4 regions of the Shewanella sp. 10N.286.48.B5 genome follow, and region 1 is predicted to be linked to each of the others. Evidence: predicted binding sites of a transcription regulator. Region 1 holds the regulator's gene; each other region holds the start of a gene.
What was found. Region 1 encodes sigma-54, which starts transcription at its own class of promoters, with help from an activator protein. Its sites were predicted from a motif close to GTTGGCACGNNNNTNGNNT; they were not measured.
Positions count from the first base shown of each region.

Region 2: flgA (flagellar basal body P-ring formation chaperone FlgA) is a predicted target of sigma-54. The motif match lies at 2,302-2,320, and genes of this name have one in related genera.
Region 3: flgF (flagellar basal-body rod protein FlgF) is a predicted target of sigma-54. The motif match lies at 6,087-6,105, and genes of this name have one in related genera.
Region 4: BCU57_RS04705 (nitrate reductase) is a predicted target of sigma-54. The motif match lies at 3,408-3,426, and genes of this name have one in related genera.

Region 1 is NZ_MCVG02000002.1:324,984-332,602, forward strand. It holds gene BCU57_RS16300 (ATP-binding cassette domain-containing protein) at 1-3, opposite strand, end outside; gene BCU57_RS16305 (calcium/sodium antiporter) at 187-1,149, shown strand; gene BCU57_RS16310 (KpsF/GutQ family sugar-phosphate isomerase) at 1,218-2,195, shown strand; gene kdsC (3-deoxy-manno-octulosonate-8-phosphatase KdsC) at 2,197-2,763, shown strand; gene lptC (LPS export ABC transporter periplasmic protein LptC) at 2,760-3,320, shown strand; gene lptA (lipopolysaccharide transport periplasmic protein LptA) at 3,307-4,017, shown strand; gene lptB (LPS export ABC transporter ATP-binding protein) at 4,017-4,748, shown strand; gene BCU57_RS16335 (RNA polymerase factor sigma-54) at 4,883-6,367, shown strand; gene hpf (ribosome hibernation promoting factor) at 6,391-6,678, shown strand; gene ptsN (PTS IIA-like nitrogen regulatory protein PtsN) at 6,681-7,124, shown strand; gene rapZ (RNase adapter RapZ) at 7,121-7,619, shown strand, end outside.
Region 2 is NZ_MCVG02000001.1:428,116-435,734, reverse strand. It holds gene flgB (flagellar basal body rod protein FlgB) at 1-104, opposite strand, end outside; gene BCU57_RS01860 (CheR family methyltransferase) at 248-1,087, opposite strand; gene BCU57_RS01855 (chemotaxis protein CheV) at 1,229-2,149, opposite strand; gene flgA (flagellar basal body P-ring formation chaperone FlgA) at 2,469-3,176, shown strand; gene flgM (flagellar biosynthesis anti-sigma factor FlgM) at 3,249-3,581, shown strand; gene BCU57_RS01840 (flagella synthesis protein FlgN) at 3,656-4,081, shown strand; gene BCU57_RS01835 (LPP20 family lipoprotein) at 4,214-4,669, opposite strand; gene BCU57_RS01830 (FlgO family outer membrane protein) at 4,666-5,370, opposite strand; gene BCU57_RS01825 (flagellar assembly protein T N-terminal domain-containing protein) at 5,643-6,833, shown strand; tRNA gene BCU57_RS01820 (tRNA-Arg) at 6,995-7,071, shown strand; one part of gene BCU57_RS01815 (IS3 family transposase) at 7,192-7,459, shown strand; one part of gene BCU57_RS01815 (IS3 family transposase) at 7,459-7,619, shown strand, end outside.
Region 3 is NZ_MCVG02000001.1:437,384-445,002, reverse strand. It holds gene flgK (flagellar hook-associated protein FlgK) at 1-1,535, opposite strand, end outside; gene flgJ (flagellar assembly peptidoglycan hydrolase FlgJ) at 1,535-2,671, opposite strand; gene BCU57_RS01900 (flagellar basal body P-ring protein FlgI) at 2,689-3,750, opposite strand; gene flgH (flagellar basal body L-ring protein FlgH) at 3,797-4,471, opposite strand; gene flgG (flagellar basal-body rod protein FlgG) at 4,496-5,284, opposite strand; gene flgF (flagellar basal-body rod protein FlgF) at 5,296-6,039, opposite strand; gene flgE (flagellar hook protein FlgE) at 6,293-7,619, opposite strand, start outside.
Region 4 is NZ_MCVG02000001.1:1,089,059-1,096,677, reverse strand. It holds gene cobA (uroporphyrinogen-III C-methyltransferase) at 1-563, opposite strand, end outside; gene BCU57_RS04705 (nitrate reductase) at 563-3,367, opposite strand; gene cctA (tetraheme c-type cytochrome CctA) at 3,745-4,080, opposite strand; gene htpX (protease HtpX) at 4,367-5,230, opposite strand; gene BCU57_RS04690 (TonB-dependent hemoglobin/transferrin/lactoferrin family receptor) at 5,887-7,619, opposite strand, start outside.

The DNA.
Region 1 (7,619 bases):
CATGTCTATAGAGGAAATAATAGCCTTCCTAGAGAACGAGATGTAGAGCTGAAGTGTACGAAATTGTGTAAGAACCTACAACAAATCAATCACCATGCGTTACAATCCCTAACAATTTTCGCAATAGCGACGATTTTTGTTAATATCTGACAAAAATATCGCCATAACTCAAATAATTGGAACAAGATGCTTTTTAATATCATGATGCTCATCGTCGGATTGGGCGCATTAGTTTGGAGCGCAGATCGCTTTGTTTACGGAGCTGCCGCCTTTGCTAGAAACTTAGGCCTGCCACCAATGTTAATCGGTTTAACCATTGTGGCCATGGGCAGCTCAGCGCCAGAAATGCTGGTTGCTGCCACCGCATCAATGGAAGGCATGAGCGATACTGCAATTGGTAACGTGCTCGGCTCAAACGTGGCTAACATCACCTTGATATTAGGGGTTACCGCATTGTTTGGGGCTATTTCAGTTCGCTCAGAAACCTTAAAGCGTGAAATTCCAATCATGATTGCGGCAACCGTATTAGCTGGCTACCTTATTCACGACGGCATGCTCACCCGTGTTGAAGGTGGGGTATTATTAATCGCATTTTTCGCCTTGATGGGCTATTTCATTTGGAGCGCGATGCGAAATAAGAAAAAAGATGTCCTAGCTGATGAGTCTGACGCAGAGATCCCTAAAAATGTACCCACATTACATGCTATTATCTGGATCATTGTTGGTATGGTGTTATTGCCACTCTCGGCAGACTGGATGGTGACAGGCGCGGTAGGCATTGCCAAGACATTTGGCTTGTCAGATCTGGTCATCGGCCTGACCATTATTGCCATTGGCACCAGTTTACCGGAACTAGCAGCATGCATCGCTGGCGTCCTAAAAAAAGAAGACGACCTCGCGATTGGTAATATTGTTGGCTCAAACATTTTTAATATTTTAGCAGTGCTGGCCATTCCAGGGCTGATTGCCCCAGGTGAAATCGACATAAATGCAAGCGGTCGAGATTTTTACATGGTACTAGCAACCAGCACCGCATTAGCAGTACTGGTATTATCGAGTGGCGCTAAAAAGCAGCTTACTCGCTGGCATGGAGCCCTTTTATTAATCGTCTTTATTGCGTACCAAGTTGTCTTATTTCAATCACAATAATGGGGCATAAAGATGTGTGACTCACCAAAGCGTAACCCGAAATCGCTTTGGACAATAGAGAGATACATATGACAGAACAAACACAATTGCGCCAATGGGGTCGTCAAGTCATTGATATTGAAAAGGCAGCATTAGATAACCTTTATCAATATGTAGACTCAGACGAGTTTGGCCAAGCCTGTGAACTCATTTTAGAATGTAAAGGCAAAGTCATTGTCATGGGCATGGGCAAATCTGGCCACATTGGCAATAAGATTTCTGCCACACTCGCCAGCACAGGCACGCCTGCATTTTTTGTTCACCCTGGCGAAGCAAGCCATGGCGACTTAGGCGCTCTGGCAAAAAATGATATTATTTTAGCCATATCAAATTCTGGTGAAGCCAGTGAAATTCTCACCTTAATGCCCGTTATACAGCGCATGGGGGTCCCGGTAATCGCGATTACGGGTAAACCAGAATCCAATATGGCCAAGCTATCTAAACTGCATTTATGTATTGAAGTGCCTGAAGAGGCCTGCCCATTAGGGCTAGCACCAACATCAAGCACTACCGCAACCTTGGTGATGGGTGACGCCTTGGCCGTAGCATTATTGCAAGCGAAAGGCTTTACCCGTGATGATTTCGCCCTATCCCACCCTGGTGGATCTTTAGGTCGTAAACTATTACTTAAAGTCAGCGATGTAATGCACAAAGGCGCTGATATTCCACTGGTGAAAAGTGAGCTCTGCATTACTGAAACCCTATATGAGATCTCAAATAAAGGTTTAGGTATGACTGCAGTGATCGATAATGCAGACAAGCTAGTCGGGATCTTTACTGACGGTGATTTACGCCGCGTCATCGATGCTGAAGTGAACCTGCGTACTACCGCTATTGCCGATGTAATGACAACCAACTGCATTACCATCAGCCCAGGTATTTTAGCCGCGCAAGCATTACAGATTATGGAAGAAAAAAGTATTAACGGTTTAATTGTCGTAGACGAGAACCAACGCCCAGTCGGCGCACTTAACATGCTCGATATGGTTAAAGCTGGAGTCATTTAACATGTCATTACACGAAACACTGCACCAAGGTTTTTACGGCCCAATCTCTGATGATGTTTGGCAAAAAGCCAAAAAAATTAAGCTGCTTATTTGCGATGTCGATGGGGTATTTTCCGATGGCCGTATTTATTTAAGTAATGCAGGGGAAGAGTTAAAAGCATTTCATACCCGTGATGGTTATGGCATTCGCTCTATTTTAACCAGTAATATTCATGTTGCTGTGATAACCGGGCGTAAATCTGCCATTGTGGAAAATAGAATGACCGCTTTAGGTGTCACTCATATTTATCAAGGTGTTGATGATAAACTAGTGCCTTACCAAAGCCTGTTAGATACCTATGGCGTTAGCCCAGATGAAGTCGCCTATATTGGTGATGACATGGTTGACTTACCTGTGATGAAACAGGTTGGCCTTGCAGTTTGTGTGGCTGATGGCCATCCTTATGTTAAACAACATTGCCATATGACCACCACCATTAACGGCGGAAATGGCGCATTACGTGAACTCACCGATTTGCTATTACTTAGCCAAGATAAGTTTGAAAATGCCCACGGAATGAGTATATGAGCCGAGTGACCTTCGCTATTATCGGATTTTTTGGCGCAGCCTTAGTCCTTTATTGGCAAGTACAAATTAAACGTAGTCAGATGGAGGCAAGTAAATTGCCTGCCCCTGCTCGCCCTGATTTTATCGCCAATGACTTACGCACCACTGAATTTAATGAGCAAGGTTTAGTGCAAAGCCGAGTCTCAGCGAAATACATGGAGCACTTTCAGCAAAGTAATGAAACCATGTTTACTGAGCCTGTCTACCTTATTTATCCTGAAAATGGTGAAGCCGAATGGCAATTAAGCGCAGATTTAGGCAAGCTGAATAATGAAACAGGCAAAGTAGTTTTAGAAAATAATGTTATTATTGATGCAATAAACATCGACGAGCCATTACAATCTTTGACAACCACCATGTTGGCACTCGATATGAACACCATGATTTTGACCTCAGATAGACAAATTTTTGTTACTGGGTCAGATTTTAATATACAAGGTTTAGGCCTGTATGCTGATTTAAATGCTCAAGAACTTGAACTTTTAAGTCAAGTAGAAGGAACGTATGAAGCAAAGTAAACTTTTGATTGCCTCACTACTCAGTGTAGTCAGTATTGCCAGCGCCTATGCAAAAGAAGGCGATTTACAGCAAGAGCTTAAAGTCGCAGCTGTGAGCCAAAAAGCTGACATAAAAAACAATCAGGTCATCTTCTATGGCCCAGTTAATGTGACTCAAGGGTCGATTAACATTAATGCCGACGAATTACGCGCATTTGGCACCGAAAGCGGCACCCAAAAAACCATGGTTGCCACAGGTAACCCTGCGACATTTTCCCAAGAGTTAGATGATGGCCGTATTGGTACTGCCAGTGCCGATGAAATTAAATATGAGCTTGCCACTAGCATTTTAACCTTAACGGGTAATGCTAAATTGGACCAAGCTGGCAGCCAGGTTACTGGTAACCTAATTAGCTACAACATTGAAAAGCAGCAGTTAATTGCTGAAAGCACCGGTACTGGTGAAGATCGGGTTATCACTATTTTTCAACCAGAAAGTCACCCAGACTTGATTGATTCTGAAAAGAAAAAAGATGAGCAACCACATTTACCAGACAGCGCTAAACCCGGTGATGACACGCCACCAGCTATAATTGAAAACAACAATTTATCTGCTGTAGAGGCTGTGAACTCAACTGAAACACCCGAAGTAACTGAATCACTTAACGCTGAGGCGCAGGCGACATTGTCAGCCCCAGCAGCTGAGCAAAATGACTAATGACCCAAATTACGTTAACCGCTGAAAATCTCGCTAAGAGTTATAAAAGTCGCCAGGTAGTAAAAGATGTCAGCCTGACGGTAAAAACCGGCCAAATTGTTGGCTTACTTGGCCCTAATGGCGCGGGTAAAACCACCACCTTTTATATGGTCGTAGGCCTAGTCAAAAGTGATAAGGGCCGCATTCTGATCGATGAAGATGATTTAACCGCAGATCCAATGCATTTGCGCGCCCGAAAAGGCATTGGCTACTTACCTCAAGAAGCCAGTATTTTTCGTAAGCTCACAGTACACGATAATATAATGGCAGTGCTTCAAACTCGCAAAAGCTTATCAAATGAGCAGCGCATTGAAGAACTGGAACATTTATTAGAAGAATTTAACATAACTCATATCCGTGATAGCCAAGGTATGGCGTTATCGGGAGGCGAGCGTCGCCGAGTTGAAATTGCACGCGCATTAGCGGCAAATCCTAAGTTTATTTTATTAGATGAACCTTTTGCAGGGGTAGATCCTATCTCAGTAATCGACATCAAGAAAATTATTCAACAACTTAAAAGCCGTGGTTTAGGGGTGCTAATTACCGACCATAATGTCCGTGAAACACTTGATGTGTGTGAGCGAGCATATATTGTGAGTCACGGAAACTTGATTGCTGAAGGAACACCTGCTGAGATCTTAGTCAATCAGCAAGTTAGGTCGGTATACTTAGGTGAACAATTCAAGCTATAGTTAGCACTATTCAGTTTTTAGTATGGCATTCGCGGCCAACAACAAACCTTAATCTAGTCTATTTTTCTAGGATCATAAACTAGCGCCCACACTGTTCGTCGCGATGATGTAATTCAATTAGGGACAAGCGGTACATGAAAGCCTCACTCCAACTCAAAATGGGTCAACACTTAACCATGACCCCACAGTTGCAACAAGCGATTCGCTTATTGCAACTTTCCTCATTGGAGCTACAGCAAGAAATTCAACAAGCACTTGATTCAAACCCGCTATTAGAGCTTGAAGACGAATTCACTAAAGCCAAAGAGCCCGTAAAAGAAAACGCCCTGCAAACTGACACCGATTTTAGTGATAATAGCCAAGTCACCATAGAAAAAGACACCTCAACGGTTGATACCACTGAATCGCTCACTAAAGATTCTATGCCTGAAGAACTCCCTATGGATACCACATGGGATGAGGTGTATACCGCCTCGCCTACTTCTGGCTCTGGCGCAGTATCGAGCGGTAATGATATGCCGTTTCAAGGCGAAACCAGTGAAGGCTTGTATGAGCATCTTGAATGGCAAAAAAACCTCACTCCCTTTTCTGAAAATGACTTAGTGATTGCAACCGCCATTATTGATGCCATTGATGAGCGCGGTTACCTCACCCAGAGCGTTGAAGACATTTTGCAATCCTTAGGCACTGACGATATCGAACTCGATGAAGTTGAAGCTGTACTTAAACGGGTACAACACTTCGATCCCGTCGGCATTGCAGCGCGAGATTTAAGTGAGTGTCTATTAATTCAATTAGGCCAATACCCTAATGAAATTCCTTGCATAGATAATGTTAAGTTACTGATTAAAGATCATCTTGATTTAATCGCCGGTCGTGACTTTAGGTTACTGATGCGTAAAACCAAGCTTAAAGAAGATGATTTACGTGAAGCCATTGAATTTATTCAAACGCTCAATCCACGTCCAGGCTTGCAAATTACCCCCATTAAAGATGAGTACGTCATTCCTGATGTTACTGTACTTAAAAAGAATGGTCGCTGGGTGGTCGAGCTAAATCCCGATAACATGCCTAAAATTGGCGTTAATCAGCAATATGCAGCTATGGCCAAAGGCGGTTCAAGCCAAGCTGACAGCCAATTTATTCGTGGTCATTTACAAGAAGCTAAATGGTTTATCAAAAGCATCGATAGCCGTAATGAAACCTTACTAAAAGTGGCTAACTGTATCGTACAATTTCAGCAAGGTTTCTTTGAGTTCGGTGAAGAAGCCATGAAGCCGATGGTGCTCAATGATATTGCTGAAGCGGTTGAAATGCACGAGTCGACCATTTCGCGGGTCACGACCCAAAAATACATGCATACCCCCCGTGGACTTTTTGAACTAAAATATTTTTTCTCAAGCCATGTAAGTACCGATGATGGTGGAGAATGCTCTTCTACAGCAATTCGCGCATTTATTAAAAAGCTCGTAGCTGCAGAAAACCCGAAAAAGCCTCTTAGTGATAGTAAAATGGCGACACTATTGGCTGAACAAGGGATTAACGTTGCTCGACGTACGATAGCCAAATATCGAGAGGCAATGCTCATCCCTCCCTCAAACCAACGCAAAAGCTTATAACTTTTGTTATTGGAGGATGACCTATGCAAATTAACCTGACTGGAAACCATATTGAAATAACTCAATCTTTACGGGAATACGTGCAAACAAAATTTTCAAAGCTTGAACGACACTTCGAACAGATCAATAATGTTCACGTTGTGCTCGATGTTCAAAAGCTACAACAGATTGCCGAAGCCAAACTGCACCTAAAAGGCGGTGAAGTGTTTGCTGTATCGCGTAACGCTGATATGTATGTGGCAATAGACGCCCTGATAGATAAGCTAGACCGTCAGGTAATTAAACATAAAGAGAAACTCACTAAGCATTAACGATGGAACTTCGTACCATCCTGCAGCCGGCGTGCACTACCTGTGCCACTCCGGGCAGTAAGAAAAAGGTACTGGAATTAATCAGCAATTTAATGGCTGCCCAGTACCCAACCCTTTCTTCACAGGCTATTTTTGAAAGTCTAATAGCGCGTGAAAAAATGGGCAGTACAGGTATAGGAAATGGCATAGCAATTCCACATGGGCGCTTAGATAATATCGAAGAACCCATTGCTATTTTAATCAAATGCGAAGAGCCAATCGCCTTTGATGCCATAGACAAGCAACCTGTAGATATTTTATTTGCGCTTCTTGTACCTGCAGATCAGTGCCAGCAACACCTAAGCACATTATCTAGCATGGCAGAGAAACTCAGTGATAAATTGATACTTAAACGACTTCGAAAGAGTCATGACGCTACAGAACTTTATCAGGTTATTACTGCATGAAACTTGTCATCGTATCGGGACGTTCAGGTTCAGGAAAATCAGTCGCACTGAGAGTGCTTGAAGATTTAGGTTATTACTGTGTTGATAACCTGCCACTGCCACTGATTGGCAGCCTGCTTGAACAGCTTAAAGATAGTAACGAGCTTGTCGCCATTAGCGTCGATGTGCGTAATATCGAAGAGCAAGGCAAAGTACTCAAAGAGCAAATTGCTTTACTGTCTGACGATACCTGCATTACCAGTTTCTTTTTAAACGCCAACGATAAAGTGTTACTGAAGCGTTTTAGTGAGACCCGCCGATTACACCCACTGTCTAAGAATCAAATTTCGTTACAAGAAGCCATTAAGCTTGAGGGGCGGTTACTCGAACCCATAGCCAAAATGGTTGATCACTATATCGACACCTCGCAAACTAATATCTACGAATTGAGCGATCATGTTCGGCAAATCTTGCTAGGCAGTGTTGATAAAGAATTAGTGGTACATTTTGAGTCAT
Region 2 (7,619 bases), on a different contig from region 1:
GTATTGGCATTGGCGATATTACTAGATAGCACTTCAGCCCTTTGAGCACGTATGCCCAACGAGTATTGATGTACCCCTAAACCATTTTCAAAATTAATCGCCATAAAATTGCCTCCATCAGCTAACTGTCACTAACAAAGCAAACCTTATGCCAAAATATTGCGGTTTTAATATGAGAAAGGATAAAAATGAAAAATGCCGACGTAAGTCGGCATTTTATTAACTAAAAACATATTAATTCATAAACTTACAATATATTTTTCTTTTGATAGTAAATCCCTGGGTTACAACGCACCATCGTAAATTCATCACTTAAACCTGAGATAGATTCTGACGCCCCTAAAAATAAAATCCCATTGGGATTAAGGGCGGCAGCAAATTGCCGCAAAATTTTAGCTTTTGCCTCTGGAGAAAAATAAATCAACACATTACGACAAAAGATAATATCGAACTTACCCAATAAGCTATAACTTTCAAGCAGGTTATGACTTCTAAAATTCACTAACCGCTGAACATTATCTTTCACTTTCATATGACCTGACGGCATTGGATCAAAAAATTGTCGCTTTCGCTCATCTGATAGCCCACGGGCTAAGGCTAAGCTGTCATATTCGGCCTTTTTACAACGCGCTAGCATTGAAGGTGATAAATCGGTGGCTTGGATCGTCACGCTACCAGGCAATGCCCCCGGCTTACGCTGCTGATACTCTAAAATAGTCATTGCCAATGAATAGGGCTCCTGCCCTGACGAGCAAGCGGCTGACCATATTTTTAACGGCCGACCTAAGCGGCTATATTCAGGTAATAAAGCATCATGAAGTAATTCAAACGGGTATTTGTCTCTAAACCACAGAGTTTCATTTGTGGTCATAGCGTCAATCACTTCCGCCCGTAAATGCCGCTCCATTGGCTTCATTGAGCGCTTAACCACTTCCGATAATGAGGGCAAATCATGCTTGCCCATTAAAGGCGCTAAGCGACTTTTTACTAAATATTGCTTGTTGTCACCTAATACAATGCCACTGTGTTGCTCTAAAAAAAGCTTAAACTGATTATATTCTGCTTCAGCAAGTGATTTGTTCGGCACTTTTACATCCTATTTTAAAGAGGCGCTTTACATTGTTTGCAATCTAAAGCCGCCGCTTTGTTTGGTTACCGAGCACTTGGTAACAAACGTGAAATCTACAACCTATGGTGAATCATCAGCCCTAGGTTTTCGATTGAATTATTATAAAATGAGATGTTTGTTGACCGCTGACGCTAACTCATCGGGATTAAACTTAGCGATAAAGTCGTTTGCGCCGACCTTTTCAACCATGGCCTGATTAAACACGCCACTTAATGAAGTATGCAGCACCACTTTAATATCTTTAAGTTTTGGATCGTCGCGAATTTCCGCCGTTAAGGTATAGCCATCCATTTCTGGCATTTCAATGTCTGAAATAATCAGTGGAATTTCATCGGCAACATTATCCATCTCAGTGGCAATCGCTTTTAATTTCTCTAAGGCATCTTTACCATCAATAGCGGTGTCAATTTGCAGGTTCAATGACGATAATGAACGGATAATTTGCTTACGAGCAACTGCAGAGTCATCAATCACCATAATATGGTAATGCTGCTCTTTATCAATGGTAATAGCATCACTGGCAGCTTGGCTTAATTCCGTTTTTACTGGTGATATTTCATCAAGAATTTTTTCAACATCTAAAATCTCAACCAATTCACCTTCGATTTCGGTTACTGCAGTTAAATAAGAGTTGCGCCCAGCCCCTTGTGGCGGTGGCATAATTGATTCCCAATTCATATTAATAATGCGCTCTACTGAGCTAACCAAAAAGCCCTGAATACTGCGGTTATACTCAGCAATAATGATGAAGCAATTTTCAGTCGATGCCAACGGACGGCCACCAGTTGCCGCACTTAAATCAATCACTGAAATAGTCGAGCCCCGAATATGAGCAATGCCTTTAATCATTGGGCTTAAACGGGGTAACTTTGTCAGTGGCGGACACTGTAATACTTCTTTTACTTTAAAAACGTTGATACCGAAACGTTGGCGACCATTAAGTTTAAAAAGCAGTAACTCCAGTCTATTTTGGCCTACCAGTTGGGTACGTTTATTAACTGAATCAAGAATGCTCGACATAACCCTGCCTTGTTTTATGAATGCTTTCCCTAGTGGGATTTATTATTAGAGTTCACTGTTAATCAGTGTTTTAAAGCGACAGTAAAACCATTTTCGCAAATTGTAACACAGTAATTTATGCCAATTTGCTGGTTTAGCGCTTAAATTTAGCTATAGGCATAGTTTTTGCTTGATTGTGGTCACATCGCATTTAAGCGACGATTTCAATGAAAAAAGTCAAACTTCTGACAAAGATAACATTGAGAATGTTTAGCCTTATCATTGCTAATTAAAATTGAAGTTTAGAGGTAACCTGGCCAATCAAGCTAGTTAGAATATTATGAAGAAAAACATTCTACTATTGATCATTATTTTTTTATCTTTACCGGTTAACGCCAGTGAAGATGCCACCATAACTTACTCTCTATCGACCATTACTGAATTAGCTAAAGAGGTAGTAGCAAAAAAAATTGCTAAAAAGCCCAATGCGGTGATCAACATTAGCCCGCAAAATCTTGATGGCCGATTAACACCGCCAAGATGTTTGCCACCCATTAGTGTTGAAATGGCCAGTGACCGCGAAATTAGCCGCACCAACACCGTCAAAATTAGCTGTATCAGCCCTGATTATGACTACCCATGGCAAATGTTTATCTCGGTTAAAGTTGAGGTTATGTATCCAGTGGTGACAGCATTGGGAATTATTGAAAAAGGTGAGTTAATCACAGCAGATAATGTGGCAATTAACTATGTTGACCAACACAGTATCCGCGGGCAGTTTTTTTCTGAGATCTCACAATTACTCGGTACCCGCTCAAAAAGGCGTGTGTCAGCTAAAGCGCCTTTGCTAAACAATAATTTATGCTTTGTTTGCAAAGGAGATTCGGTATCTATTTATGCTAAAACAAACGCATTTGAAATAAAAACTGCCGGAGAAGCACTAAGAGATGGTAATATTGGCGATGCTATTAGAGTCAGAAATAGCAATTCTAACAGGCGATTAGATGTCATTGTCACAGGCGTTGGCGAAGTTGAAGTTAGAATGTAAAATATTCTAAAGTTTTTTCTGACAAGGCCGATAACCTGTTTGGAAAACCCTAACATTACGCTGGAGCCTCACATGGCAATTGATATTAACCATCTAAAAACAGCTTCTCATGCTCAGTTGCGCACCAATCGCGACGCAGGAGCAACAACGCAAACAGCTGACTCAGCGGCTAAGACCACGGCTGCCCCAGTAAAAACGGATTCGGTCAGTATTACTGCACAAGCGCAGCAGCTGCAGGGAGTGCAGAGTAATATGGCATCTTTACCAGAAGTTGACCAAAGCAAAGTTGATGCAATTAAATTAGCAATTTCAGAAGGTCGCTACAAAGTCGATCCTGAAAAGTTAGCTGCTAACATTGCTAGCTTTGAAGCTGATCTTGACGGATTAAATTTCGACCAAGAGTAACCTCATCGTTACTCTTGATATTATCGGCCACACATTACTTAACGGGTAATGTGGGTTTTAATAAAGAGTAACTTATGACTGAATTACTACAGCTGTTATCTTTTCAGCACGACACCTTGTCGTCGCTGAAATTACTTGTATCTGAAGAAAAATTAGCCCTTACTGAACGTGACGCAGATAAACTACTGTCACTGGCAAAAGACAAGGTTGACTGCCTAAACAACCTCAAACTTAATGATGAAAAGTTAGCCTCTCACCCAGAAAAAGCATTATTAAACGCTGAGCCAGAACTCATTGTTAAAGTCGAAGAAGCCAAAGCGATTCTAGACGAGTGCAAGGCCATCAATAGTCAAAATGCCAGCTTAATTGAGCTTAATATAGCCAGCCTTAATCGCTTCTCTCAAGCGCTGCAAATGAGCCGTAATGCATCAAGCCTGACCTATAATGACAAAGGCCGAACTTCAACGATTTCCTCTTTAGGGCAAAACCTTAAAGCATAATCGAGGCGGTAATTAACTGCCCTGCGAGTTACTAGATTGTGTTTTAAAAACCAAAAAACCGCTCAAAGAGCGGTTTTTTTTGTACTTCAGTTAAGTTAATTTAAATGACTGGATTTAAATAATTAAATTTAACTAAAAGTAAGTCACATGCTTAATCGTTCTAGGCCTATTTTGCTGCTGATATAGGCTCCATACCTGTGAAAAATCCAGTTCTAACTCAGTCACATACATATCACCAGCCGGATAGCTTTTGACCACTTTCGCGCCTTTAATCATGCCCGAGACACTGGCGGTAACGGTTTGCTTATTCAGCAACCAATCATCGACCAGGCTACTGGCATCAATCTGCTGGCCATACACTTGCTCAGCCAGTTCCCGATAAGCGGCAATTTTAGACGCTTGCATCGCCATTAACACCTTGTGAGATTGCTCTGTTGCCGGTTGCGTTGCTAACGGCGCATAACCAATAGCGGTTAGTTTAGGAAATTGTTTAGGCGCCTCGGTTTCCCATTGCACATACTTGTCGTTTACCGCACACCCGGACAAGGTGAGGGCTGCTGTCAGGGCTGCAAACAGTATTGCCTTCATTGGTTATCTCCTAAAATAGTCACGCTTGCCATACCTGCATGCTCGTTTCGATACAAGATGCCGTCTTTTGAAATCACCTTATTGGCAGGTGTTAAATAGCCTGGCAGGCTGTGGGTTTTAACAAAGGTTTGTACCGCTGACACTACTCGATTATTGCTAGTATTGACAATTCTGGCATTGACCACCACACCCTCTGAGGTAGTGCCCATGGTGGCTACGACCACATGGGATACCGCTAAATCTGTGGCAAGCTGCTTCCAGTCGCGGCTTAAAATAAACTCACCCTCCGCAGTGGCGCGAAGTGAACTAGCCACATTCATATCAACAAGATTAAATTCATTGGCATGAAATGCAGTCAACATGCCTTGCTGCAATTGCTGCCCCAGCAAATTAGTTTGTCCGTAATCATCAAGCATGACAGGTGTGGTGATCAGCAGTGGTTGATCAGCTCGTAAGCTGTCGTTTTGTAGCACTAATTCATTGACAATTTTTTCCGCCAAGCGGTTAACCCCAGCTTTGGGCGCTATGCCTGACTGCTGAATATCGTAGTGAATAACATGATCCGTTTTGGGCTCAGACTCATACCAAAAATTCATCTCATAGCCTTCATTGACATAAGATAAATCATCATACTCTGTCGGTTGTGAGCCAGCACAAGCTGTCATCAACATCATGATTGGAAGTAAACCAATTCGGCGCATATTGCATTCCTGTATTTAACTCAAGCATTGCTATGGGCTAAGGCGTTTGAGGCCTAAAGGTTAAAAATGAATTCTAAAAACACTATCGGCAATCAGGATAAAAACTTTAGATAATTAATCCCTTTCAGCATTGGCTTAACGACTTATATATTGAAAACCAATAACAGGCACATTCTTTGCATTTATTCTCAAACAATCGCTCCTAGTACTTTAACGCCATAAACTTGGCACTGTATTAGTCGTTCATCGTTATCTTTAAGCAAGTGATTAATATGAAAATATGCAGTAAAACAACCCAGCGACTCTACTCCGCAGCCATATTGCTGTTAGTCAGTATCTTGAGTCTGCCGTTAAAAGCTGAAATTATTGAAGTAACAGGCCATGCGAATATCATCAATGGTAATGTCGACAAAGCCCGTGAAGCGGCAATAAGCCAAGCATTAAGCTATGCCAGCATGCAAGTTGGCGTTGGCGTTAATGTTAATAGCCAATACAGCATGGGTCAGGGGCAGTTAAGCCAAGATGCATTTCAGTTTAGTCATATAGGACAAGACAATAATATTGAACTGGTATCTGAAATGCTCACCAGCACTGACATTACTGTATTACTAAGATTAGATCTTCAAGACGACTCAGCTCAGCAATGCCGAGGTCAGCAATTAAGAGCGGCAATAATGGTGCCTCAGGCCAGTATTCAAGATCGCGCTCAATTACGTTATGGTCAGTTATTAAACTTTACTCAAGCACTATCACAACAGTATGGCGTGCTACTAAATAGTCACTCCCATAATAGCTTTGCCCGCATTCACGCCGATGAAGCACTCGATCACAGCAATGAGTTAATCAATTTTAAAGGTAATCGCATCCCAAGTTGGTTAGGCGAAATCACCGATAGCCAATATATCTTACAACCAGAAATCCTCGATATGTCAACCGAGCCCACCTCAGGATTAATGTTTGGCTTATTTCACGGCTATCCACAAAGACAAATCAGCTTTAAGTTAACTTTGTATCACGCTATTAGCGGTGAAAAAGTCTGGAGTAAAGATTACTCAGCACAGGCGCAGTGGGAGTTTGAACGTGACGAAACCGTATCACCCACCACTAAACGTTTTTGGCGCTCAAGCTATGGCCAAACGGTTAACCAGCTTATGCAGCAAAGCACTGTTGACATTGATAATTTGCTAAATTGTCGCCCACTGCTGGGACAAATTGTGGCTAAACAAGGCAATAGAATAATTATTAACTTAGGCCGTAAGCACCATGTGAGAGCCGGTGATAGCTTTCAAATTGTATTGCAACAAAACATCCCTGACAGAGTGAATTTAATGCGCGCCGTTGCCACACCAAACCGCGCAACAGTCACCATTGATCAAGTATCAGAAGAAAGTGCCACCGCAGTATTACAAGGCATAGACGCAACAGGGAATATTCAAATACAAGATATCGTGATTAAGATTTAAGCAACTAAATTTAAAGCCTTTTAATCAAGATTAAAACTTGTATAATTGCGCTTAGTCTCCCTATAGCTCAACAGGATAGAGCAGTCGCCTCCTAAGCGATCGATCAGGGTTCTTATGTACTATAGATGTAAGTGCACAAGTAAAGACGAAGAAAAATTTATCGGGACGTAGCTCAACTGGATAGAGCAGCCGCCTCCTAAGCGGCAGGTTGTGGATTCGATCTCCACCGTTCCGACCATTTTCATTTCAAGTATCTAAGTTTATCTCGCTTCAGCATTACTTACACTGTAGTGGCATAGTTAATTTGGCCACCTAGTTAGAGGTGATATCATCACCTCATAAGTTAACAGGTGACACTATGAAAAAACGTACAAGAAGACTTTTTAGTGCAGAGTTCAAACTTGAATCTGCACAACTCGTGCTAGATCAGAATTACTCAATTGTTGAAGCTGCTCAAGCTATGAATGTGGGCAAATCAACCATGGATAAGTGGGTACGACAATTAAGAGAAGAGCGACAAGGTAAGCAGCATAAAGCATCACCTATATCACCAGAACAAGTTGAAATTCGAGAGTTAAAAAAGCAACTAGCTCGCCTCCAGGAACACAACGAAATATTAAAAAAGGCCACAGCTCTGTTGATGTCGGACTCACTGAACAATTCTTAATAATTGAGAAACTCAGGCAGAGCTATAGCATAAAAACATTATGCGAAGTGTTCAGTATTCATCGTAGTAGTTACAAGTATTGGAGAAAGAGACCAATAACCATTAACGCAGATAAGGTT
Region 3 (7,619 bases), on a different contig from region 1:
CTAAAACCAAAGCCGGTGTCAATTTGTGGTGGGGTAAAGGATTTTTCAGCGCCGACTATGGCGCCGTTGGCATCCAGTACTTGAAAAGTATTTTTAGCGGTATCAATTTTGACGGTAAGCTCACTACCCGTTTCAGGGAAGCTGGTATGAGTTCGGTCAATGTCTGTGAGCTTTACACTGGTGTTACCTGAGTTGCCTGAGTCGGCCGAAATTTTAGGTGCGGCTGCGGCTATGCCTCTTGGATCTGTCATTGCCACATTGAGCCCTGCTGCAGCGCCCGCGTTAGGTCTAATTTCAAAACGGTCGCCATCAGCAAAACTGCCAGCATCAATTTCAATACTAAAACCATTGCCGCCTTCAAGCTGATTGCCATTAAGGGTTAGTGGCTCAACTTTGCCTGTTTGGGTGTCTTTAAGCTCATAGGTGTTTGGCGCAGTGAAAGATAATTCGTATGCGCTGCCGGTTAATTGGCCTACATCGTCAATATTAACTTTCAGATTGGCGTCACCAGTATTGGTACTGTAGGCACCGACTCGACCTGCGGCCATGCTGGGGTCGTTAATATCAGTAAAAATATTGCTGCCAATATTGCCGTCTAGGTCAAAACCATTTTGCTGCATTTGGTTAAAGGCATCTGCCACGCCTAAGGCCAGTTGCCCTAGCTCTTGAGAGGCTGGAATTAAGGTTTGATCACGAAAGTTAAATAACTCGCCTAATTGGCCACCTAATTTAGAGCCGTCAATCACTAACGTGCTATTACCGGTTGATGTGGTTAGCCTTGGCTCATTCGAAAAGGGATCGCCCGTAGTGGTGCCGACTTGCATCGCCACTTCACCGGACACTAGCATCACTGAGCCGCCGAGCATGACGCTTTTAGCGCCATTATCTAGCGGGATAACATTAACTTCAGAATATTCGCTTAGCTCTAAAATCAGCGCATCTTGTCGGTCTAATAATTGGCTGTCAGCCCCTGGCGACTTCATGATCTCGAGGTTGATGTTGGCAAGCTCAGTACTGATCTCATTAATGCGATCAGCAACCGCGCCGATTTGCGCATTGGTTTGCTTCATTTGCGAGTCAAGGTGGCTTTGCATTTGATTAAGGCTGTTAGCCACTTGCCCGGCAGAGCTAAGCATGTTGTTACGCATACCGAGATCTGTCGGTAAATCGCCAACATTATTAATGCTGGTAAAAAAGTCATTTAAACTGGCTGGCACCATGGCGCCAATTTGCGAGAACAGCTGATCCATTTCGTTCATTTTGCTGTAACGGGTTTCAGCACCACTCATGGAGGTTTGGCCAATGCGCAGCTCTCTTGCGGCATATTCGTTATAAACCCTTTTCACATCAGATACGTAAGTACCTGTACCATAAAAGCTACTACCGATTTGTTGGGACCCTAATGACGATTGCTCTGCAACTTGGCGGTGATAGCCCACGGTATTGGCATTGGCAATGTTATTACTGGTGACGCCCATTTGCGATTGGGCTGCCATAACACCTGAACGGGCAATGTTTAATAAATCGATAGCCATTAGTTAGTCTCTTTTGGTAATACGGACTTAAGTCCATTGGTTACTGACTCCATGACTTTCAACACTTTATTGGCGTATTGAGGATCAGTTGCGTAACCTGCTTGTTGTAGGGCATGAATAAATTTGGCGGGCTGTGCTGCCACTTTTTTGGCTTCTTGGTAGCGCTCGCCATTGGAGATGAATGACACAAAGTCATTAAAGCTTTGTTCAACGTTGTCGTACATTCTGAAGTCTGCTTGTTGTTTTACTGCCACCCCTTGCTCAAACTCTAAGGTGTTGACTGAGGTTTTATCGCCGTCCCAGCGTCTGTCGGCTTTGATATTAAACAAGTTGTTGCTGGCTGTGCCGTCATCACGACGGATCATTTTTTGACCCCAGCCAGTTTCTAATGCCGATTGCGCCAGTAATACTTCAGGGGTGGTGCCAAGCTGTTTCGCGGCCTTTTCAGCATGGGGATAAAGCACTGAGACAAAATGTTGCGGGCTGTCATACTGATTCGGCGTTGGTGCCATCGATTGCGGCAAGCTATTGCCACTAGTGGCAACACGATCACCAGCCAAAACTTGATCTAATTCTTGGCTATCAATTATCGGCTTAGCCATTGCAGCGTTCGCAGTTGAGATATTAACAGTTGAGTGATCAGACATTGAGTGATTAGGCATTGTGTGGTTAAACATTGACTGATCAGCCTCTGAGCGCTCAGGGGCAGAATTTGCACTCACTACTGTGCTAAGAAAATCTACCGGCTTATTCGTAGAGTTAACTAATGACTGTGCACTGTTAGCGTCAATATTACCGCGCAGCACTGAGGCTGGGGTAAAACCGCTTTCTTGGGGAGAAAGTTGCTGCACCATCATGTCTGCGATGCCCAACATACCTTTGTTTGATAAATCCACCGACATTTGTTGATCGCGCATGTTTTCAAAAAATTCGGTGGTTTCACTGTTCATCGGGCTGTCTGATTTAAAGACTGCGTTAGCTTCACGCATACTTTTCATCAGCATTTGAATAAATATCCCTTCAAACTGTTTGGCGACTTCTTGTAATGCCGCCTTCTCGTCTTTCTGGGCCTTGGAACGTAATGAATCTAGTCCCCCTAGATCCAGATAGTTCGATGAATTTGACAGCTTTTCCATAGTCATACCGACAATTTTTAGATGATGATAAGCTCTCCATGCAAAGCGCCTGCCATCTTTAACGCTTCTAATATTGCCAGTACATCTGAAGGGGCAGCGCCCACCAAATTTACCGCTCTGACTAGCTCATCGAGCGAGGTGCCAGGGTCAAATAAAAACATTCGGCTATCGTCTTGGGCAACATCTATGGTGCTATCGGTTGTAACAACCGTTTGACCATCCGAAAACGGATTAGGTTGTGATACTTGGGTCGCTTCAGCAATGGTGACGGTTAAGCCACCATGGGTCACAGCTGCTGGCATTAAGCGTACATTTTGCCCCACCACTATGGTGCCTGTACGCGAATTGACTATCACTTTGGCTGACTCATCGGCCATATCAACTTGAATGTTTTCAAGGGTCGATAAAAATGACACTCTTTGGGATGCATCACGAGGCGCACTCACTTGCACCGAGGTAGCATCAAGCGCCCTTGCCATACCGGGGCCAAGCAAATCATTAATGGCTTGTTCCATGTTTTTGGCGGTTGAAAAATCTGCACGGCGCAAGTTAAAGGTGAGGTGATCGCCACTGGCAAAAGGTGACATCACGCTGCGCTCCACAATAGCGCCGCTAGGAATACGCCCAACGGTAGGAGTATTTTGTATCACCCGTGAACCGTCTTGACCTTCTGCGCTAAAGCCACTGACCACCAAGGTGCCTTGGGCAATGGCGTAAACATTACCATCAACCCCTTTTAAGAAGGTTTGCAGCAAGGTGCCGCCACGTAAGCTTTTTGCTTCACCAATACTTGATACCGTGATGTCAAGATTTTGACCGGGCTTAATAAAGGCAGGCATTTCTGCATGCACGGCTACCACAGCGGCATTTTTGGTTTTAGGGTTAACATTATCGGCTAAATTAATGCCGAAGTTTTTTAGCATGGTTCTAAAGGTTTGTTCGGTATAACGGGTTTTTTCACCTGTGCCGGGTAACCCCACCACTAAGCCGTAACCAATTAATTGGTTACTTCGTACCCCTTGGACATTGGCAATATCTTTAATGCGCTGGGCTTGAATTGGCTGTGACAGCAACACCATGCTGAGCAATAATAAAATGAGGGATTTGATTTTCATGGTTAACTCCTTAGAAAGGCCACCATTGGCCCATAAAGAAGGAGCTTAACCAACCCACTTTTTGGACATCGGCAAAAGTGCCGGTACCGCTATATTGAATCCGAGCATTGGCAACACGGGTGGATTCAACGGTATTATCAGGAGTGATATCTTGACTACGTACCATGCCAGTAACGCGAATAAACTCATCACCATTATTAATTGAAATCCACTTTTCGCCGCGAATAACTAAATTGCCATTGTTAAGCACTTGCATGACATTGGCTGAGATGCTGCCGTCTAAACTGTTTGACTGATCGGCATCTGACTCACGCTTGGTATTCATGTCATCTGAATAACGAAAATCTAGCGGAATTCCTTTAATCGACAGATTGCTGCCACCGGCATAAACCGGATCGACGCTTAAATCAGAGCCTCTTTTAATTTCGTTATTGGCACTTTTCTTCGCTTGGGTCGACTCATTAAGCAATACGGTAATAATGTCACCCACTTTGTGGGCACGAATATCCGAGTACAAACTGGATGATTGATGATCCATGTAAATTGAACCCGTTGACACCATTTGGGTTGGCGGCGCTTCTGGGTAAACAGGCGCATAAAATGGATCATCGGCTATGGGTTTTTGCTGAGTTGAGCTGCAACCCAGCATCACAAATGCTGATGCTAAGACTAAAACCTTATTCATCATCCCCTCTCTTATCATCAAAGCTTATAAGTTCTGTGTTACGTAAGACATCATCTGATCAACAGCTGATATCACTTTCGAGTTCATTTCGTAATTACGTTGACTTTGGATCAAGTTAACCAGTTCTTCAGTCACGTTAACGTTTGACGTTTCAAGCGCCCCTTGACGAATAGCCCCTAAACCATCCAATGAAGCCGTGCCCTGAATCGGCGTGCCACTGGCACCGGTTTCGGTGTAAAGGTTTTGCCCTAGTGGGTCTAACCCCGATGGATTAATAAAGTCGCTCATGGCTAACTGACCAATGACGGTATTTTCTGTAGCACCTGAAAGTTTCACTGAAACTTCACCTTCAGATGACACTGTGATTGAAGTGGCATCATCAGGAATGGTGATGGCAGGCTGGATGACATAACCCGAACCTGGGGTCACAATTTGGCCATTTTCATCTAGGCTAAATTGGCCGTTACGGGTATAAGCTGCGGTGCCATCTGGCATTTCAACTTCAAAAAAGCCTGGACCTTCAATCATTAGATCTAAGGCATTGTCTGTGGTTAACATATTGCCTTGGGTAAACATCTTTTGCGTGGCAACCACTTTGGTACCCGCACCGAGGTTTAAGCCATTAGGTAGTTTGGTGTTATCAGCACTGACGCCGCCCGCTTGGTTAACGGTTTGATAAAGCAAATCTTCAAACACTGCGCGGCTTTTTTTATAGCCAATGGTACTGGCGTTGGCCACGTTGTTAGAAATAACCGAAATGTCGGTTTGTTGGGCATCTAGGCCGGTTTTACTGATCCATAAAGCAGGATGCATAATAATTACTCCTAACTAATTCTCATTAAAGCTGACGAGGCGCGATCAAGATCTTCGGCGTTTTTCATCATCTTCACTTGCATTTCGTATTGGCGCTGAATATCAATTAGCGCCACCATTTCAGATACCGCATTGACATTACTGCCTTCAACTGCGCCACTTTCAACTTGAACATTGGGATCATTAGGGATGTTTTGCCCTGTGGTTAAACGAAACAAGCCATCCTCACCGCGCATCATGTCGGCGTTGTTGGGGTTAACCAATTTAATCCGCGCAACTTCTTCGACTATGTCGGCTGTGGCGCCTTGGGGTCTAACCGAGATAATACCGTCAGGGGAGATTTGCACTTTTTCAACCGGCAGTGGCAGCACAATTGGCCCAGCCTCCCCCATAATCGGATTGCCACGCGCATTAGTGAGTAAGCCGGTAGTGTCAAAATTTAGACTGCCTGAACGGGTATAGGCTTCACCGCCATCAGCAGCTTGCACAGCTATCCAGCCTTTATCTTTAACGGCAATATCTAAATCACGACCTGTGGTTTTAAGTGGGCCTGAGTCAAAGTTATGCCCGGGGCTTTCTGTCATTGCAAAAACACGAGTCGGTAAACCTTCGCCAAAAGCTTGCATAGAGCGTGCTTGAACCAAATCAGCTCTAAAGCCGTCAGTATTCACATTAGCTAAATTGTTGGCTCGCACCGCCAAAGCATTCATATTCTGCTTAGCGCCGCTCATGGCAACATAAAGTAATTTGTCCATTTACCGCTCCGTCAAACTTTCTTCATAACAAAAGATATACACAGAACTAGCAATCAACGTGCCAAAAAATTAAGGGTTTGAGTTTTAGATGAAATTTGCAGTTATAAACAGCGGGGAATTTTACAAGATAAGCAATATTGGGCAGGTTAATGGCTGTAGTAACGAGGTGAAGAATGAGGTGAACAATAAGGCAAAGAGTTGCCATGGCGGCAACTCTTTACTAAAGCGCGAGATTACTAAAGCGCGAGATTAATTAGCGGATCTGCAATACCGTTTGGTTAAGGGTATTGTTCACTTCAAGGGTACGTGAGTTGGCTTGGAAGTTACGTTGAGCTGAAATCAAATCCACCAGCTCGGTGGTTAAATCAACATTTGATTGCTCAAGTGCTGACGAGCGAATACTACCAAAAGTGCCGCTATTGGCCTCACCTGCTAGTGCTGGGCCTGAGTCTAAGCTGGCTTTCCAAGAGGTATTACCTACTTGAGTTAAGCCTTGCTCATTAGAAAAGCGTACTAATGCTACCCGAGCTAATGGCACGGTTGAACCGTTACTGTAACTGGCTGTTACTAAACCGTCATCGCCGACACCGACATTGGTTAAGCGCCCGACTGTGGTGCCATCTTGGGTTAACTCTGTCACTTCAAACGGTGAGGCGTATTGAGTAGGATTATTAAAATCGATGTTCACCTTTTGCGAGCCGTCAGCGCCGGTGCCGATAACACCTGCGCCATTACTACCTAGTTCAACCGTAGACACTACCGCAGGATCAGATCCTGTATAAGTTCCGGCATCATTAAATGTAAGTACTGAGCCTTTCCAGCCGGATGCGTTTTCAGCGGTACCAGTTGAATCAGCAATACCATCACCAGTAGTATCTGTTGGGAATGAACCACCCGTTGGCGCATCAATATCCACTTGCTTGCCATCAACAGCATAAAAGGCAACCCAGTTATTCTCACCAGTATGGGAACCACCTTCTGGTTTAACAAAATAAGTGGTCAAGATATGAGCCTCACCAAGTGAATCATAAATCGTTACTGAGGTTGAGTTATTGTAAGTATCTGCGTCATCTGGATCAAAGTTTGCTGGATCAAGTTCTTCATCACCAACATTGAGGTTCATTTGAAAACCAACGTTACCGGTTTTCACTGGGCTACCTGCAGTATCGGGGATTTTAATCGGTTGGGTGGTGGTTAAACTCACTGAAGTCGAATTACCATCAGCATCCACAGGGAAACCCTGTAAATAGTTACCGGCTGAATCTGTCATAAAACTTTCTGAGTTTACTTTAAATGCACCTGCACGGGTGAATGCATGATCTTGGCTGCCCGCTTCAGATGAAGTAACAAAGAAACCACCGCCACTAATAGCCATATCTAAGGAGTTGTTAGTAAACAGTAAGCTACCTTGCTGAAACTGTTGCGCTACGTGAGTTGTGGTTGCGCCGCCGCCCACTGCGGTATTACCATTTGAAAAAATTGAATTAGCATAAACATCGGCAAATTCAGCGCGAGACTCTTTAAAACCAATGGTATTGACGTTGGCAATGTTATTAGCCGTGGTGTTGAGATCTTTTTGA
Region 4 (7,619 bases), on a different contig from region 1:
GATTGTGCTTCTAATAAGCCTTTCCAATGAGTTGGAGCCTGATCTAGCCCATCATTTGTAATGCGGGTACCAGTGACTAACGTGACTGAACGAGCCATGCCGCGGTACGTTAGCGGAATACCTGTGGTTGAGGCGCAGCCTAAAGCTGCTGTAATACCAGGGGTAAATCGGCTAGCGATCCCTAATTTAGCAAGATACAGAGACTCTTCTGCCCCGCGCCCAAAAATATGCGGATCGCCACCTTTTAAACGTACAACTTTGAGTCCTTGTGTGGCAAGCTTTGCTAGTAAAGCGTTTATATCATCTTGCTTATAACTTGGCTGACCACAACGTTTACCCACAAAGTGGCGCTGACAATCTGCAGAGACTAATGAAAGAATATCGCTGCTGACCAAGCTGTCATAAACCAGCGCCTCAGCTTGAGACACTATTCTGGCGGCTTTAATGGTCATTAAATCTAATTGCCCGCAACCTGCACCGACAATTTCGACATCACCCGAAATCAAATCATTATTAGCGGCTGCGCTATTAAAGTTAATTAGCTTATTCAATGTATGACTCATTACGCCACCTCCTCTTGGGCTGATTTACGTTCTTGCTCTGACAACTCAGTCGTTATCTCAGCTAAAGCAATATGCCAAATATCATTGGCACATTGACCCACTTCACTGTGGCAGCTACCACATTGTCTGCCGCAGCCTAGCTCTGTTTGGGTTTCATCTAACGCCTTATCAAAATCTGCTTGTGTGATATCAGTGTTAATCGCTGTGGCGCTAGTAAAATCAGATGCTAAAGCACGTTTACTGAATACTGCATTATCAAGTTTTTGCAGCATGGCATATTCAATATTGGCTTGTGTGACACCGGTACAGGCGCAAATTAGTGGGCTGTTACCAGCTTTAATCAGCTGATGTAATTGACGCATTAATGCAACATCTACTGTTTGACTAATAAGCAAATTCATCGCTTCAAGGGAAACAGCGACCTTTGTGCGACTTAACAGTTTCAGTGATACCAACAAGCCGTTACTGATATTGCAATGCACATGGATAATTTGCTGACTAGCAAGGGAAATTGTCCATTTTAAAGCGTGTACCGTTGACTGATAAGCAAATGCTGCATCTGTATTTTCAAAACCGATGTGATAACAACTGCCAGTGGTTAATGTTTGCTGAACATTCCAGTTCAGGCCTTGCATGTGTGGATCATGCAGACCAAAAACGATCCCTTGCAATGTCACAGCAACTTTAGTTAACGACACGGGTTGGCATTTAAACGCTGGCTGTTTTGAGTAAGGGTCAAACTGACTATCAAGTGGGGTATTAACGCCCTTACCTAACGAGAACTGCTCAGACCAATGCATTGACATAAACCCCAAGTCTGGCGCTTGGGAGTCATCTGCAACCACTCTTGCCACGGCAAAATTGGTTATTGATAAATTGGGGGCAGCAAAAGTTACCAAGTCGTCTTCAATTAATTTTAATTGCGCTAAAGTCGAAGGATGAACAGCAATAACAGGCTCTGGGATACTGGCTCTAAGCGCCGCAATATGACCTGTGCGGGTCATGGTGTGCCATTGATCTCGGCTGCGACCACTGTTTAAGCGTACTTGCCCAGCTGGCAAAGGGGCTATTTGGCAATCTGCAGTGGTTTCAATAAATTGCGCTTTTGATGATGCGGTGGCGAATATGCCATCGGCAAACAATCTTTGCTTATTGCCCCCTATGGCACCATGGTTAGCAGCAGGCCACTGCGTCGGTAGTAACTCATCATATTGCTCATCCGTTAAATCAGCCAAACCGCTTAAATCAAACTGCTTGCCTGGAAAAGATTGCTTTACAAGCTTAGATAACTGGGCAAATTCTTTAAAAACGGCAGCACTGTTTTTAAAGCTAAAACTTTGTTCAAAACCCATCGCTTTTGCGACTTCTGCCAAGGCCCACCAATCAGCTTTTGCAGTGCCTTTAGCTTGTATAAAGCCACGTTGGCGGCTAATCACTCGCTCACTGTTAGTGACAGTGCCACATTTTTCAGACCAACCCTGTGCAGGTAATAACACATCGGCTAATTGCGCAGTCGCAGAGTCTTGTGTTATCTCAGACACCACCACAAAAGGACAGGTTTCTAATGCCGCAGTTATTTTTGCAGTATTAGGCAATGACACCACTGGATTAGTGCCCATAATCCACACCGCTTTAATTGTTCCATCTGCCATAGCATCAAATAATTCAACGGCTGTGAGACCCTTATCAGTCGCGATCACCTCAGACTGCCAAAAATCTCCTAACACTTGACGCTCCGGCTCAGAAAACCCCATATGACAAGCAAGTTGTGTCGCTAAACCGCCCACTTCACGCCCACCCATGGCATTCGGTTGGCCTGTAAGTGAAAAGAAACCACAACCTTCCTTACCAACCTGACCAAGAGCTAAGTGACAATTGATTATCGCATTGCTAGTGTCAGTGCCTGCAATAGATTGGTTTACCCCTTGGCAGCTAGCTGTCATGACTTTTGCGTGAGAGATAAATAACTGATAGAAATCCTGCAACTGAGCAATAGGCACTAATAACGCTTGGGCAAGTGTTTCAACATCAGTGGCTTGACTGGCAACGTGTGCTAAGGTTTGAGTGAAGTTTTCAGTGTGCGCATCAATATATGGCTGATTTAACGCTTCATTTTTGGCAATGAAATTCAGTAAGCCATTAAATAATAACGTATCTGTCCCCGGCGCGATTTGAAGATGTAAGTCTGCTTGGCTTGCCGTAGCAGTTTTAGCTGGGTCAATTACGACAATTTTAGTGCCATAACGCTGGCGGGCTTTAATCATCCGCTGAAATAAAACCGGATGGGTCCACGCTGCGTTTGAACCCACTAATACTATTACTTGTGCCTGTTCAAAATCGTCATAACAACCCGCTACAACATCCTCTCCATATGCGCGCATGTGCGCACTTACAGCAGAAGACATACAAAGGCGTGAATTGGTATCAACATTCGCCGTGCCAATAAAGCCTTTGGCCAATTTATTAGCCACATAGTAATCTTCAGTTAAAAGTTGCCCTGATAAATAAAATGCAACTGAGTCTGGTCCATATTGCGCAATAGTTTGTTTAAAGGTGTCAGCAATTGTCGTGATAGCTTCAGGCCAAGCAACTGACTTACCAGACTTATATTTGGGATAACGTAAACTATTTGGCTGGACTAAGCTTTCTAATAAACGCTCACCTTTGGCACATAACTGACCTTTATTGGCTGGGTGAGTACGATCACCTTCAAGCTCAAATCCAATGTCGTTAAGACTGCTAGGGGTTACACTTATTCCGCAGCCGACGCCGCAATAAGCACAACTAGATTGGATATTAGACATGCAACTTCCCTTCACTGACTCAAATTCAATGACAATAACGTCGCAAATCTCGTGCCAATTGCTAACTTAATGATTTACAAACCGTTTACAAATAAGGCAAATTTAAAATCGCTACTTTTGTTCAACAAAAGTGCACCAAGCCGCACCAATAACGCACATGTCGTTGAAAACAAAAGAAAATTAATACCACTTTAGAGGTATACCGTATAGGTAGTGTGATAAATGCTAAGCCATGAATTGAATATTCATGTGGAATTATTCTTTGAGCTAATGTCGGCGGAAATATAAAAGTTATTTATAAACAGCAAAACTGGGGCAATAAAAAAGCGCTGAATTTCAGCGCTTTTAAACTTTGCTTAAAGCTAAATAATCATCAGTTATTTAGCAACGCGGCCATCATCATGGCAGCTATCACAAGTCGGTTTTTCACCAACATTCATGTCATGTGGTGCGTGACAGTCTTGACACATTAACATGCCATCATGTGGCGCATGGTTTTCATCCATTTCCGCAAGTGTTCCGTGACAGTCTTGACACTGCGCGAACTCATGCTCACCGTCAGCAGATGGCTCGCCATCAGCATGACAACTTTCACAGCCACCCATTTCAGCGTGGAAATCAGCTAAAACTTCATCTGCAGCGAATGCATTTGATGACAAAGTTACTACAGCTAAAGCTGCTGCAAACATTGCTACAAGTATTTTATTGCTCACTATTATACCCTCCAGTTACGATAGTCAAAAAGGCTCTAATAGAGAGACCTTTAATCGATATCAATTTTCAGAACGACTTTTTTAGGCTCAGTTATAAACTTAGCTAACACTGGTTAATTTAGCAACACTAAATAGTCAGCGGCAAAATTCAATCATCATCTCTGACACCTAAAAAGCGTTACATAATGTATCACCTTGAAAAGAAGGTTATATTAACGAGTTAAAATAAAAAGGGAAGCAATAAAAAAGGAGCTATTAAGCTCCTTTTATAACCAAGATCACATTATTAACTATTTCTAAGGGCGCTAATACGTTTTTCTAGTGGTGGATGGCTCATTAAAAAGTCAGTCATTGAACGTTTACCGTTAATACCTAATGCTGACATTTGCGCTGGCATTGCACCCGTTTCTGGGCCAGTTTTTAAACGCTCTAATGCCGCAATCATCTTATCTTTGCCAGCAAGCTTGGCCGCACCTTCATCGGCTTTAAACTCACGAATACGAGAGAAGTAAGCCACAACCATAGACGCTAAAATACCAAATAACATGTCAAGTACGAAAACCACAGCCATGTATGCAAACATACCAAGACCTTCACCCTCTTCATCATTACTCGCAACGAAGTTATTCACAATACCTGCAACAACACGAGCGGCAAAAATAACGAAGGTATTCACGACACCTTGAATAAGGGTCAAGGTGACCATGTCACCGTTAGCCACGTGGCTAACTTCGTGAGCCAGTACGCCTTCGATTTCATCTTGGGTCATACCGTAAAGTAAGCCTGAACTCACAGCAACTAGCGCGTTATCTTTACTTGGGCCCGTTGCAAATGCGTTCATCTCTTCAGATTGGTAAATTGCCACTTCTGGCATTTTAATCCCAGCTTGCTGCGCTTGACGAGCAACAGTGTCAACTAACCAACGTTCAGTATTATCACGAGGGTTTGTAATAACTTCACAACCCATGGTTTTCTTCGCCATCCACTTAGAGATAGCTAAACTGATAAATGCGCCGCCAAAACCAAACATAGCAGCAAAAATTAATAAACCACTCATGCTTGATGTGCTTACACCAAGCAGAGACATCACAATCGAAGCAACTAGCAAAATGGCTAAGTTGGTGGCGATTAGTAAACCGATACGTAACATTACAACTCCTAACTGGCATTCATGCCGACATAAACTCAACGCCTGAGCTCAATGCTCAAGCTGACTTGAACGCAAAAATATTATTAAACACTTAATGACATAATATGTCCTAAAAAAGATATTTCAAGCGTCTAATGGAAAAAACTGACATAAAATGACAGATTAGTTAAAAATACCACACTAAGCCTAACCTCAGCTGAATGCTTAACTTAGTAGCGGGCAGAGTCTAGGCAGCTTGTATTAATCGAAACTTAAATCTAACCAGCATTTGCTAGAAAGCCTAGTGTTTAGCGGATAGATGGCGATTAATCTTTGTTAATATCGTCACTAAGGAGCAGAACAATAACTAATTTAATTAGTTAGCAATTTATAACCCTCATTCAGCCCAGTATCCCTTTTATTCATAACCTTACCTTGAACGCTGCGAGTGAGTTAACTGTTAAGTTTAGCTAATGGCTATTCATTCATAATGGGGCTTCCCGGTCATTGACATTAATCAGCATGCCGTCAACTTATAAATACCCATTTAAGTGAGTGGAGCACTCATGTCTACATAAGAGTATCAGCCAATAAAAAAGCGTTAAATCCTATAAGGATTTAACGCTTTCTTTATCACTCAATCCAGTGAACTCATTCAGTAAACTGACTCTAATTCATTAAAAAGTGTAGCTCAGTTTAACGTTAAAGTAGCGACCTGGTTGAGAATAAGTCTCTTCGGTAACATCCATGATGTCCATTAAGAATTTTGACTGACCCGCTACATCAGAATATTCGATATATTCTTTGTCAAACAGGTTAAATACGCCAGCGCGTACCGTCCAGTTATCATTCACATGGAAATTAGCCGTCAAATCAAACACTGCGTAACCTGCTGTGTTATAGACCTGATTAAATGTATCCATACCTGGAAAAATATCTAAATTGGTCGTACGGTCCATCTGATCAGCAAAACGCATGGTTAAGCCAAAGTCAGCTTCGGTATTACCAAGGTAAGTATAATAATTTGCCCCTAAATTACCTTTTAACGGACTAACAGAATTAAGGTAATCACCATTTTGATCTTCACCATGGGTGTAAGCAATATTCCCCCACAGTTCAAATTCATTAGTGAACCAATGACTCATAGACATTTCAGCGCCATAAAGAGTTACTTTATCATAATTGATATAACGATAATTTAGTGACTCTGGCTTCGGGCACATCAATGGAAAGCAGGGGACTAAACTGAAGTCCATCCCTACAAATTCCCAATCGATGTAATTATCAGCTTGGGTATAGAAAGTGGTAAATTCATATCGTGTGTCGCCATGATCACCACGAACACCCACTTCAATGGTGTTACTTGATTCTGACTCTAAGTCGTAGTTTGCCTCAATGATAACAGGGAATGGCATCGCGCCATCTTTGACTTCTAACTCACCCCACTTTTGATCTGGGGTTGGCATTTTGTAGCCGTAAGCATATTGGGCATACACATTCACGTTTTCAGTCATGTGGTATACAAGGCCAAGCTTAGGTGACCAAAAACCATCACTCATCGCGGCAAAATCTTCAGGATCACGGCCAGCATCTTCAGCTTGCTGTTGATCAGGGGTGTTTTTGAAGTAATCGTAACGCAGCCCCACAATACCGTTTAGTTTGCCGTCTAAAAAGGTCATATCATCTTGAACAAATATGCCAGCGCGTAAACTTTTCGTATCAGCAAATGAGAAGGTATCGGTTTCAGATGGCGTTGAATTGCCATTTTCATCGATATCTTGATAGCTGCGTGGGCGGCTCATTTCAGACTGCTCTACATCCACGCCATAAATAATATTGTGGTCATGACCGGGTAGTGACAATGCCTTACTAAAAGTACTGGCAAAACCAAAACGGTATTCATCAAACTGGTAATCACGGTGCTGCGTTATTGCTCGGTCTGCGCCACTGATACCATTAAAGTAGTCACGTTTTTCACTTTGGTCGGTTTTACCGTAATAGAGTACGAAATCAACATTGTCATGAATGATACGGTCTTTCGTTGAGCGTAAACGTAATGAGGTATTTAACGCTTGAGTTTGGCGGTCATAATCAATTGACTCATCTTTATCAGCATATTTTTCCCAGCGGTCAAGCTGCTGGTTCATGTAATCAACGGTTAACTGCAGATTAGTATCATCATTAAAGTGATACTTACTTTTTAGTAATAAGCTGTCAGTGACTAAGTCACTATCTGGTAATGTGTTGTAGTAGTTTTGCTGTTCTTCACCACTACGACGTTGATAACTGACTAGGTTATCAAAATCACCTGCTGCAAATGCGCTAGTAAAGCCACCGCTGAACTCATCGTTCATACCTGTGTAGCCGCCATTTGCAGAGAAATAATAATCACTGCCACGTAAGTAATCAT